DNA from 2 places in the Lysobacter sp. 1R34A genome. Region 1 is predicted to be linked to the other one. Evidence: predicted binding sites of a transcription regulator. Region 1 holds the regulator's gene; the other holds the start of a gene.
The links. Region 1 encodes HrcA, which represses chaperone genes, less so after heat shock. Its sites were predicted from a motif close to TTNGCACTCNNNNNNNNNGAGTGCNAA; they were not measured.
Positions count from the first base shown of each region.

Region 2: the regulator HrcA is predicted to act here: its motif matches at 1,735-1,761, upstream of rpoH (RNA polymerase sigma factor RpoH).

Region 1 is NZ_JBPKJP010000014.1:34,281-38,693, forward strand. Features, by position in the region: gene ACSAMQ_RS06390 (DUF2199 domain-containing protein) at 1-73, shown strand, start outside; gene recN (DNA repair protein RecN) at 196-1,878, opposite strand; gene hrcA (heat-inducible transcriptional repressor HrcA) at 2,118-3,185, shown strand; gene grpE (nucleotide exchange factor GrpE) at 3,584-4,102, shown strand; gene dnaK (molecular chaperone DnaK) at 4,341-4,413, shown strand, end outside.
Region 2 is NZ_JBPKJP010000030.1:4,694-9,106, reverse strand. Features, by position in the region: gene ACSAMQ_RS09485 (PLP-dependent aminotransferase family protein) at 1-833, shown strand, start outside; gene ACSAMQ_RS09480 (hypothetical protein) at 830-1,309, opposite strand; gene rpoH (RNA polymerase sigma factor RpoH) at 1,772-2,650, shown strand; gene ACSAMQ_RS09470 (DUF1203 domain-containing protein) at 2,815-3,282, shown strand; gene ACSAMQ_RS09465 (NAD(P)/FAD-dependent oxidoreductase) at 3,383-4,413, opposite strand, start outside.

The sequences.
Region 1 (4,413 bases):
CGAAGACGAGCAGCGCCACGGCATCACCCCGCACCGGGCGGCGTTCTTCACCCGGCTGCCGGACCTCGACTGAGCCGGCTATCGATCGAGCTTGCTTGATCGAGGCCGAACCCACTTCGAGACTGAGCTCGATGTGGGTTCCGAATCCCGAATCCCGAATCCCGAGTCCCGAGTCCCGAGTCCCGGCCTCAGACCTCAGACCACGTCGGCCAGCAACCGCTTGGCCGCAGCGCGCACTTCCTTGTTGAGTTCGATGCCGCCGAGCATGCGCGCGAGTTCTTCCTCGCGCTGCTTGGCGCCGAGCACCTGCACCGCGCTCTGGGTCACGCCTTCGCTGGCGGCCTTGCTGACCCGGTAATGGGCGTGGCCCTGGGCCGCGACTTGAGCCAGATGGGTCACGCACAGCACCTGGCGGCTGGCGCCGAGCGCGCGCAGCTTCTGGCCGACGATCTCGGCCACCGCGCCGCCGATGCCGGAATCGACTTCGTCGAAGACCATGGTCGCGACCGCGTCCATGCCGAAGGCGGCGACTTCGATCGCCAGCGAGATGCGCGACAGTTCGCCGCCCGAGGCGACCTTGCGCAGCGGCCGGGCCGGCTGGCCGGCGTTGGCCGCGACCAGGAATTCGGCGCGCTCGCCGCCTTGCGGGTCGGGGCGGTCCTCGTCGAGCGGTTCCAGGGCGACGTCGAAGCGCCCGCCGCCCATGCCGAGTTCGCCGATCAGCACGCTGGTGGTGTCGGACAGGCTCTTGGCGGCCTTGCGGCGCGCCTCGCCCAAAGTGTCGGCGGCGCGGCGCCACTGCGCCCGCGCGCTCTGGATTTCGCCGTCGAGCACCTGCAGGCGGTCGCCGGCGCTGCGCAGTTGGTCGAGCTCGCCGGCCATGCCGTCGCGGGTGGCCGGCAATTGTTCGGGTGCGACGCGGTGCTTGCGCGCCAGCTCGTGCAGGCGGCCGATCTTGTTTTCGATCTGCTCGAACGCCGCGGGGTCGAGGTCGAGGTCGTCGCGGACCCGGTCGAGCAGGGTCAGCGCTTCGTCGATCTGGATCGCGGCGTTGTCGAGCATGGCGTCGACGTCGTTCAGGCGCGGCTCGTGCTCGGCCACACGCTGCAGCTCGCCGCGCACCTGTTGCACCAGCCGGGTCAGCGACGGACCTTCGTCGCCGCCGAGGCGGGCGAAGGCCGATTCGCAGGCGGCGATCAGGCCGGCGGCATGGGCATGGCGGCGGTGGTCGCTGAGCAGCTTGGCCAGGGCTTCGGCTTCGAGCACTTCGCGTTCCAGCTCGGCATGCTGATGTTCGAGCCAGGCGATGCGGTCGGAGACGTCGCCCTGCGCCGACAGGGTGTCGCGTTCGCGCAGCAGAGCACTCCACTGCTGCGCGGCGGCCTCGACCTTGGCCAGCGGCGCCTCGTGGCGGCCGTAGGCGTCGAGCAGGCCGAGCTGGCTGGCGCGCGACATCAAGGCCTGGTGTTCGTGCTGGCCGTGGATCTCGACCAGGCGAGAGGTCAGGTCCGCGAGCTGGTTCAGAGTCACCGGCCGCCCGTTGACCCAGGCCCGCGACCCGCCGTCGGCGCGGATCACCCGGCGGATCTGGCAGACCGGCGCCTCGCCGTCGCCGGTCTCGTCGAGTTCGTTGTCGCGCAGCCAGGCCGCGGCCAGGGGCGCATCGTCGAGGGTGAAGTCGGCGACCAGTTCGGCGCGGTCGGCGCCATGGCGGACCACGCCGCTGTCGGCGCGCAGGCCGGATAGCAGCCCCAGGGCGTCGACCAGCAGCGACTTGCCGGCGCCGGTTTCGCCGGAGATCACGGTGAGGCCGGGACCGAAGCTGAGTTCGGCGGCGCTGACGACGGCGAATTGCTTGAGCGAGAGGTGAGCGAGCATGCGGCGGCGATTGTGCCTTGGCGGCGAGAGACTGGGAATGGGCGGCAAGCGGGCCGGAGGGTAGGGCGGTCGCGGATCACAGCGTGAGATCGGCGGCGGTGCGCGCCATCGCTAGTGTGCACGAGCATTCTTACCGATGCCGACGAGGGGGGCGCGGGCGCGGCGACGGATCCGGGCGGCGATCGCCGAATCCGACGAAGGCGCTTGCGCCGGCCCGCGTCCGCGCCTATATCCACAGCATGAATCGCCGACCGCCCGACCCGAGCCTCGACCCGCGCGCGCGGCAACTGCTGCGCACGCTGATCGGCCGTTACATCCACAGCGGCGAACCGGTCGGATCGCAGACCCTGGCCAAGCACGCCGGGCTCGACGTCAGCGCGGCGACGATCCGCAACATCCTGGCCGACCTGGAAGACGTCGGCCTGCTCAGCGCGCCGCACGCCTCGGCCGGACGCATCCCGACCGTGCAGGGCTATCGCTTGTTCGTCGACTCGCTGCTGCAGGTGCGGCCGCTGCCGGAGGGCGAGGTCGCGCGTCTGCGCAGCGAGCTGCCATCGGGCTCGGGCACCCAGGCCCTGCTCGGCAGCGCCTCGGAGCTGTTGTCGGCGATGACTCATTTCGTCGGCGTGGTCAGCGTGCCCAAGCGCGAGCAGTTCGCGTTCCGGCGCATCGACTTCGTGCCGCTCGACGCCCAGCGGGTGCTGGCGATCCTGGTGTTCGCCGACCAGGACGTGCAGAACCGGATCATCCAGACCCGCCGGGCCTACGACGCCGGCGAGCTGGAGCGGGTCGCCAACTACCTGAACGCACACTTCGCCGGCCGCCCGGTGGCCGAGATCCGCGCCACCCTGCTGGTCGAGCTGCGCAACGCCCAGTCGGAGATGCAGAGCCTGCTCGCGCAGTCGGTCGAACTGGCCGAGCAGGTGTTGATGCCCGACGGCGACGACATGGTCCTGGCGGGGCAGACCCGGCTGATGGGCGTGCAGGAGCTGGCCGACCTGGACCGCCTGCGCGAGCTGTTCGAGGCCTTCGCCCGCAAGCGCGAGATCCTGCAACTGCTCGAACGCACCGTGCGCGCCCCCGGCGTGCGCATCTTCATCGGCGAGGAAACCGGCCTGGCGCCGCTGGAAGGCGTGTCGCTGGTGACCGCGCCGTACACCGCCGGCGGCCGGGTGCTCGGCGTGCTGGGGGTGATCGGCCCGACCCGGATGGCCTACGACCGGGTGATCCCGGTGGTGCAGGCCGCCGCCGACGCGCTCGGGGATGCGTTCGGGGAACCGAAGGGGGCTGAAGCCGAGGAGCAGTGACCCGTCCCGCAGGCCCAGGGCAGGCGCGGCGCGAGCCGCGACCCATCGAAGTGGACTGAAACGAGGGGCGGTCCCGCCTCCGAAGCCGGTCCAACCGTCCCGCCCAACCCCAGTCAGCGGGAACCGGGGTAAGAGCGGCGCGGGCCGCGACCGCCATCTCTCGGGTAGGGCGAACCTTTATGGAGACCATCGGCTTCGGGCCGGGCCGGGGTTTATCGCTTCGGGTGGTCGCGGCTTACGCCGCTCCTACAGGGGGATGGCCGGCGATCGTCCCGAACCGGGCCACGAAACCCGCCGCTCGCCGCCGATGGCGGCCGATCGGCGCAGATCCCGGCACTTGAATGCCGCCGTGGCGGCCCCATTGCTGGCCTGTCGCGGAAAAACCGCCAGGACCCAGCATGAACCAACACGATCCCTATTCCGAACTCAATCCGCCGGCCCAGGACGAGGTCCCGGGCGCCGAGGCGTCCGAACTCGAAGCGCTGCGCGCGGAGCTGACCAAGCTGCGCGAGGACTCGCTGCGCGAACGCGCCGAACTCGACAACCAGCGCAAGCGCGTGTCGCGCGACGTGGAGATGGCGCGCAAGTTCGCCAACGAACGCCTGCTCGGCGACCTGCTGCCGGTGATCGACAGCCTCGAGGCCGGCCTGGCCGTCGCCGGCGAAGACACCAGCGCCCTGCGCCAGGGCATGGAACTGACCCTGCGCCAACTGCTCAAGGTCGCCGGCGACAACGGCCTGATCGCGGTCGACCCGACCGGCCAGCCGTTCAACCCCGAGCATCACCAGGCCATGAGCATGGTGCCGGCTCCGGGCGTGGCGCCGAACCATGTGGTCCAGGTCTACCAGAAGGGCTGGCTGCTCAACGAGCGCCTGCTGCGGCCGGCGCTGGTGGTGGTCGCCCAGGACGCCGAATAAGCGCTTGAGCGGACGCGGGACGGCTCACGGCGGCGGCTCGGCCGCGGTCGCGGAACCGGAGCTGAAAGCGGCGCGAGCCGCGAGCGGACGTACCGGGAAGGGCCGGGACGGACGTCACGAGGGCGGGGCACGGGCGCTTGAACTGCCCGGCACCTAGCCCCAGATAACGGACATCGGCGGCACGGCGCACTGCGCGGACCGCCCCACTATTTCAAGCATTCGAGAGGGAGCACTACGTATGGGCAAGATCATCGGCATCGACCTGGGCACCACCAATTCCTGCGTCGCGATCATGGAAGGCGGCAAGGCCA
Region 2 (4,413 bases), on a different contig from region 1:
CGGGCGAGACCCGGGTCGCGGTCGAGGAGCCGGGCTATCCGCCGTTGCGCGCGGCCTTCGCCGCCGCCGGTGCGCGGCTGGTGCCGATGCCGGTCGACGACGAGGGCCTGTGCGTCGATCGCCTGCCCGAGGACGTGCGCGTGATCAGCGTGACGCCGTCGCACCAGTCGCCGACCGGCGTGGCCTTGTCGCTGCGCCGGCGCAAGGCGCTGCTCGAATTCGCCCGCAGCCATCGCGCGGTGGTGATCGAGGACGACTACGACGGCGAGTTCCGCTTCGGCGGCCGCCCGCTCGATGCGCTGCAGACCCTGGATCGCGACGCCCTGGTGTTCTACGTCGGCACCTTTTCAAAGAGCCTGTTCCCGTCGCTGCGCAAGGGCTTCGTGGTGGCGCCGGCGTGGGCGCGCGACGCCCTGATCGCGGTCAAGCACTGCGCCGATTCGCACTGCGACACGATCACCCAGTCGGTGCTCGCGGCGTTCATTCGCGATGGTCATCTCGCCCGCCACGTGCGGCGCATGCGCCCGATCTACGGCGAGCGCCGCGAGGTCCTGCTCGACGGCCTGCGGCGCGAGCTGGCGCCGTGGCTGGAGCCGATCCCGTCGGAGGCCGGCCTGCACCTGGCCGCGCGCATCCGCGACCCCGCGCTGGCGCCGGCGATCCTCGCCCGCATGCTGCGCGAACTGCCCGGCGCGCAGTCGGTCGGCGACTATGCGATGAATGCGCTGGAGCGGCCGGCGCTGAGCTTCGGTTACGGGGCGATCGATGCCGGCGAGATCGCCCCGGCCCTGCGGCGGTTCCGCCGCTCGCTGGAAGCGCTCGGCAACGCTTAGCCGGGCGCCGGCCGGGCTCGGTCCGAGGACGCCGGGGTCGACACCGGGATGAAGCAATGCGGCTTCATCCGGCCGAAGTCGGTCCTGCGTTCGCTGCGCACGCGCGGGTTCGGGTCGAGCACCCGGCCGCCTTCGTCGCCGTGCAGGTAGACCACCCAGTGCCAGCTGTCCTCGCGGCGGTTGTAGCGGATGCCGGCGATGCCGCTGCGGTCGAGTGCGTCCCAGCGGGCCAGGCGGCGTTCCGGCCCCGCGTGCAGGCCGAGCAGCTCGAGCATGCGCCGCAACTGCCCGGCGTCGCTGAAATAAGCGTTGCGCACCGTACGGGCTCGGCCGCCGCGGCCGAGCACCCGGTCGCGCGGGCCGATGCCGAGCCGGCGCGCCAGCCTCCGCGCCTGGACATAGCCGATGCCGCCGAGCATCGCCACGCAGGCCAGGCCGCAGCCGGTGGCGTCTTGCTGGGTCTTACGCTGGATCACGGGCGGTCCGAGGTGGGCGACGCCCCACTGTAGGGGCACACCGGCCGCCGGGGCGAGTGGGGGATGCGGGACGACGGGGAACCCTGGTGCGGATCCGGGGTCGAACTCCGCGTCGCCGCCGGCCCGTCTCGCGCCGATCTCGCGATCTGGGACCCCGGTCCAGATGGAATGTGCGCCCGGATCAGGCCGATAGTGGCGTTTCGTTGCGCCGGTTCAGCCGGCGGACGGTGCCGAGGTCGGTGGTTCGAACCCCCGGGCCCCAGCCCGATCCGGGCCGGCGCTCGGTTCGCTTTAATAAGTTATTAATTGCAAAGGGTATGTTGATGTCCGCGCCGCCGTTTCACCGGTCCGGCGCTCCGCCGCCCGAGCCGCTCCAGGCCCGATCGCCCGTTCCAGTACCGCAACACTGTGAACTTTCTCCCGCTTTAGCAGTCATATATCGCGACTGCTAAGATGACCCCCATGACCTCTATCGCCCAATCCACTGCCCTAGTCGCCAACAACCTGCCTGTGCCCAGCGCGCTCGGTTCGCTGGACGCGTACATCGGCGCCGTGCACCAGATCCCGGTGCTCAGCGTGGAGAACGAGCAGGCGCTGGCGCGCCGCTTCCGCGACGAGGAAGACCTCGACGCGGCCCGCGAACTCGTTCACTCGCACCTGCGCTTCGTCGTCCACGTGGCCCGCGGCTACAACGGCTACGGGCTGCAGATCGGCGACCTGATCCAGGAAGGCAACATCGGCCTGATGAAGGCGGTCAAGCGTTTCGACCCCGATCAGGGCGTACGCCTGGTTTCGTTCGCGGTCCACTGGATCCGCGCCGAGATGCACGAGTTCATCCTCAAGAACTGGCGCATCGTCAAGGTCGCCACGACCAAGGCGCAGCGCAAGCTGTTCTTCAACCTGCGCAGGAGCAAGACCCGCCTGGGCTGGATGAACGCCGAGGAAGTGCGCCTGGTCGCCAAGGACCTCAACGTCTCCGAGCGCGAAGTGCTGGAAATGGAGTCGCGCCTGTCCGGCCGCGACATCGGTTTCGACGCGCCGTCCGACGAAGACGACGATCACGCGCCGCCCTCGCCGGCCGCCTACCTGCGCGCGAGCGACGAAGACCCGTCGCAGTCGTACGAGCGCGAGGACGAGGAAGACAGCCAGCTCGCCCTGCTGCGCGAAGGCCTCGCCGGCCTGGATGCGCGTTCGCGCGACATCATCAAGCGTCGCTGGCTCGATGCCGAGAGCAAGATCACCTTGCAGGAACTGGCCGACGAGTACGGCGTCAGCGCCGAGCGTATCCGCCAGATCGAAGCCAATGCGTTGAAGAAGATGCGCGGCCTGTTCGCCGCCTGAGCGGCGACGAACGAGCTCGACGACGACGGCCCGGGAAACCGGGCCGTTCGTTTTTTGCGGTGCGCTAACCCCGCGCGGCATTCGCGTTCGCGCAGCGCAAGAAGCGGATATCGCCGCGCGCGGGACGGGACTACGTTGCCTGCCTGTCCTCCAGGAATCGCGCCATGTCTCGCTATCGCATCACCGGCCTGTCGCCGGAACCTTTCGCCACCCTCGGCGCGCTCGACGACGCCAGCCTGCGCGCGCACGGCATGCGCCGCGTCGTCGCCGACTCGCCGAACGGCTACCCTTGCCGGATCAGCCTGGCCGACGCCGCGCCCGGCGATTCGGTGTTGCTGTTGACCTACGAGCATCATCCCTGCGACGGCCCGTATCGCTCCAGCGGCCCGATCTACGTGCGCGAGGGCGCCGCCACGGCCTCGTACGACGACGCGCTGCCGCCGTTCCTGCGCACCCGCAATCTGTCCTTGCGCGCCTACGACGCCGAAGGGTGGATGCGCGGCGCGCGGGCCATCGACGGGGCCGACGCCGAAGCGGCGCTGGCGGAACTGCTCGACGATCCGGACACGACCGAAGTGCATGCCCACAACGCCCGCACCGGGTGCTTCCTGTGCCGGATCGATCGCGTCTGAGCGGAGGTCGCAGAACGCCTGCAGCCGATGCGAAGGACGCCGTGAGGCGCCCTTCGTCGCAGCCGCAGCGATGCACGACGCAGCGCGCGGCGTTCTGCTTTCACGTCGGCGGTGTTGCGCCGCCGGTCCGCTTCGGCTCGCCGGTGCCGAAGATGATGCGGGCGTGGCGTTGGTAGGTGAAGTACGCCCACGACCAGTTGAGCATCACGATCAGGCGGTTGCGGAAGCCGATCAGGAAGAACACGTGCGCGGCGAGCCAGAACACCCAGGCGAGGAAGCCGGAGAACTTGAAACCGCGCAGGTCGACCACCGCGGCGCGGCGGCCGATGGTGGCGAGGTTGCCGAAGTCCACATAGCGGAACGGCTCGACCGCGCGATGGGCGAGGCGAGCGCGGATCGCCGAGGCGACGTGAGCCCCCATCTGCTTGGCGCCGGGCGCGACGCCGGGCACCGGCTGGCCGTTGGCCTGCTGGACGCTGGCCAGGTCGCCGGCGACGAAGATCTCCGGATGCCCGGGCACGCTGAGGTCGGGTTCGACCAGGACCCGGCCGGCGCGGTCGCGCGGCGCATCGAGCAGGGCGCCGAGCGGCGACGCGGCGACGCCCGCTGCCCATAGCACGGTGCGCGACGGTACGAACTCGGCGCCGAGACGATAACCGCGGCCGTCGATCTCGGCGACCGGGGTGCCGGTGACGACTTCGACCCCCAGCCGCTGCAATTGCGCGCGGGCCTTTTCCGACAGCGATTCGGGAAAGTTCGAGAGCACGCGCGGGCCGGCCTCGATCAGGCGCACGCGTGCCTGCGCCGGGTCGATGCGGCGGAATTCGCGGCGCAGGGTCTTGCGCGAAATCTCGGCGAGGGTGCCGGCGAGTTCGACCCCGGTCGGGCCGCCGCCGACCACGGCGAAGTGCAGCCAGGCCGAGCGTTCTTCCTCGGTCTCGGCGGCCTCGGCGCGCTCGAACGCGAGCAGGACCCGGCGGCGGATGTGCAGGGCGTCGTCGAGGGTCTTCAGGCCCGGCGCATCGTCGGCCCACTCGTCGTGGCCGAAATAGGCATGGGTCGCGCCGCTCGCGAGCAAGAGGTAGTCGTAGCCGATGACCTCGCCGTCGGCGAGGCTGACCTGGCGCGCGT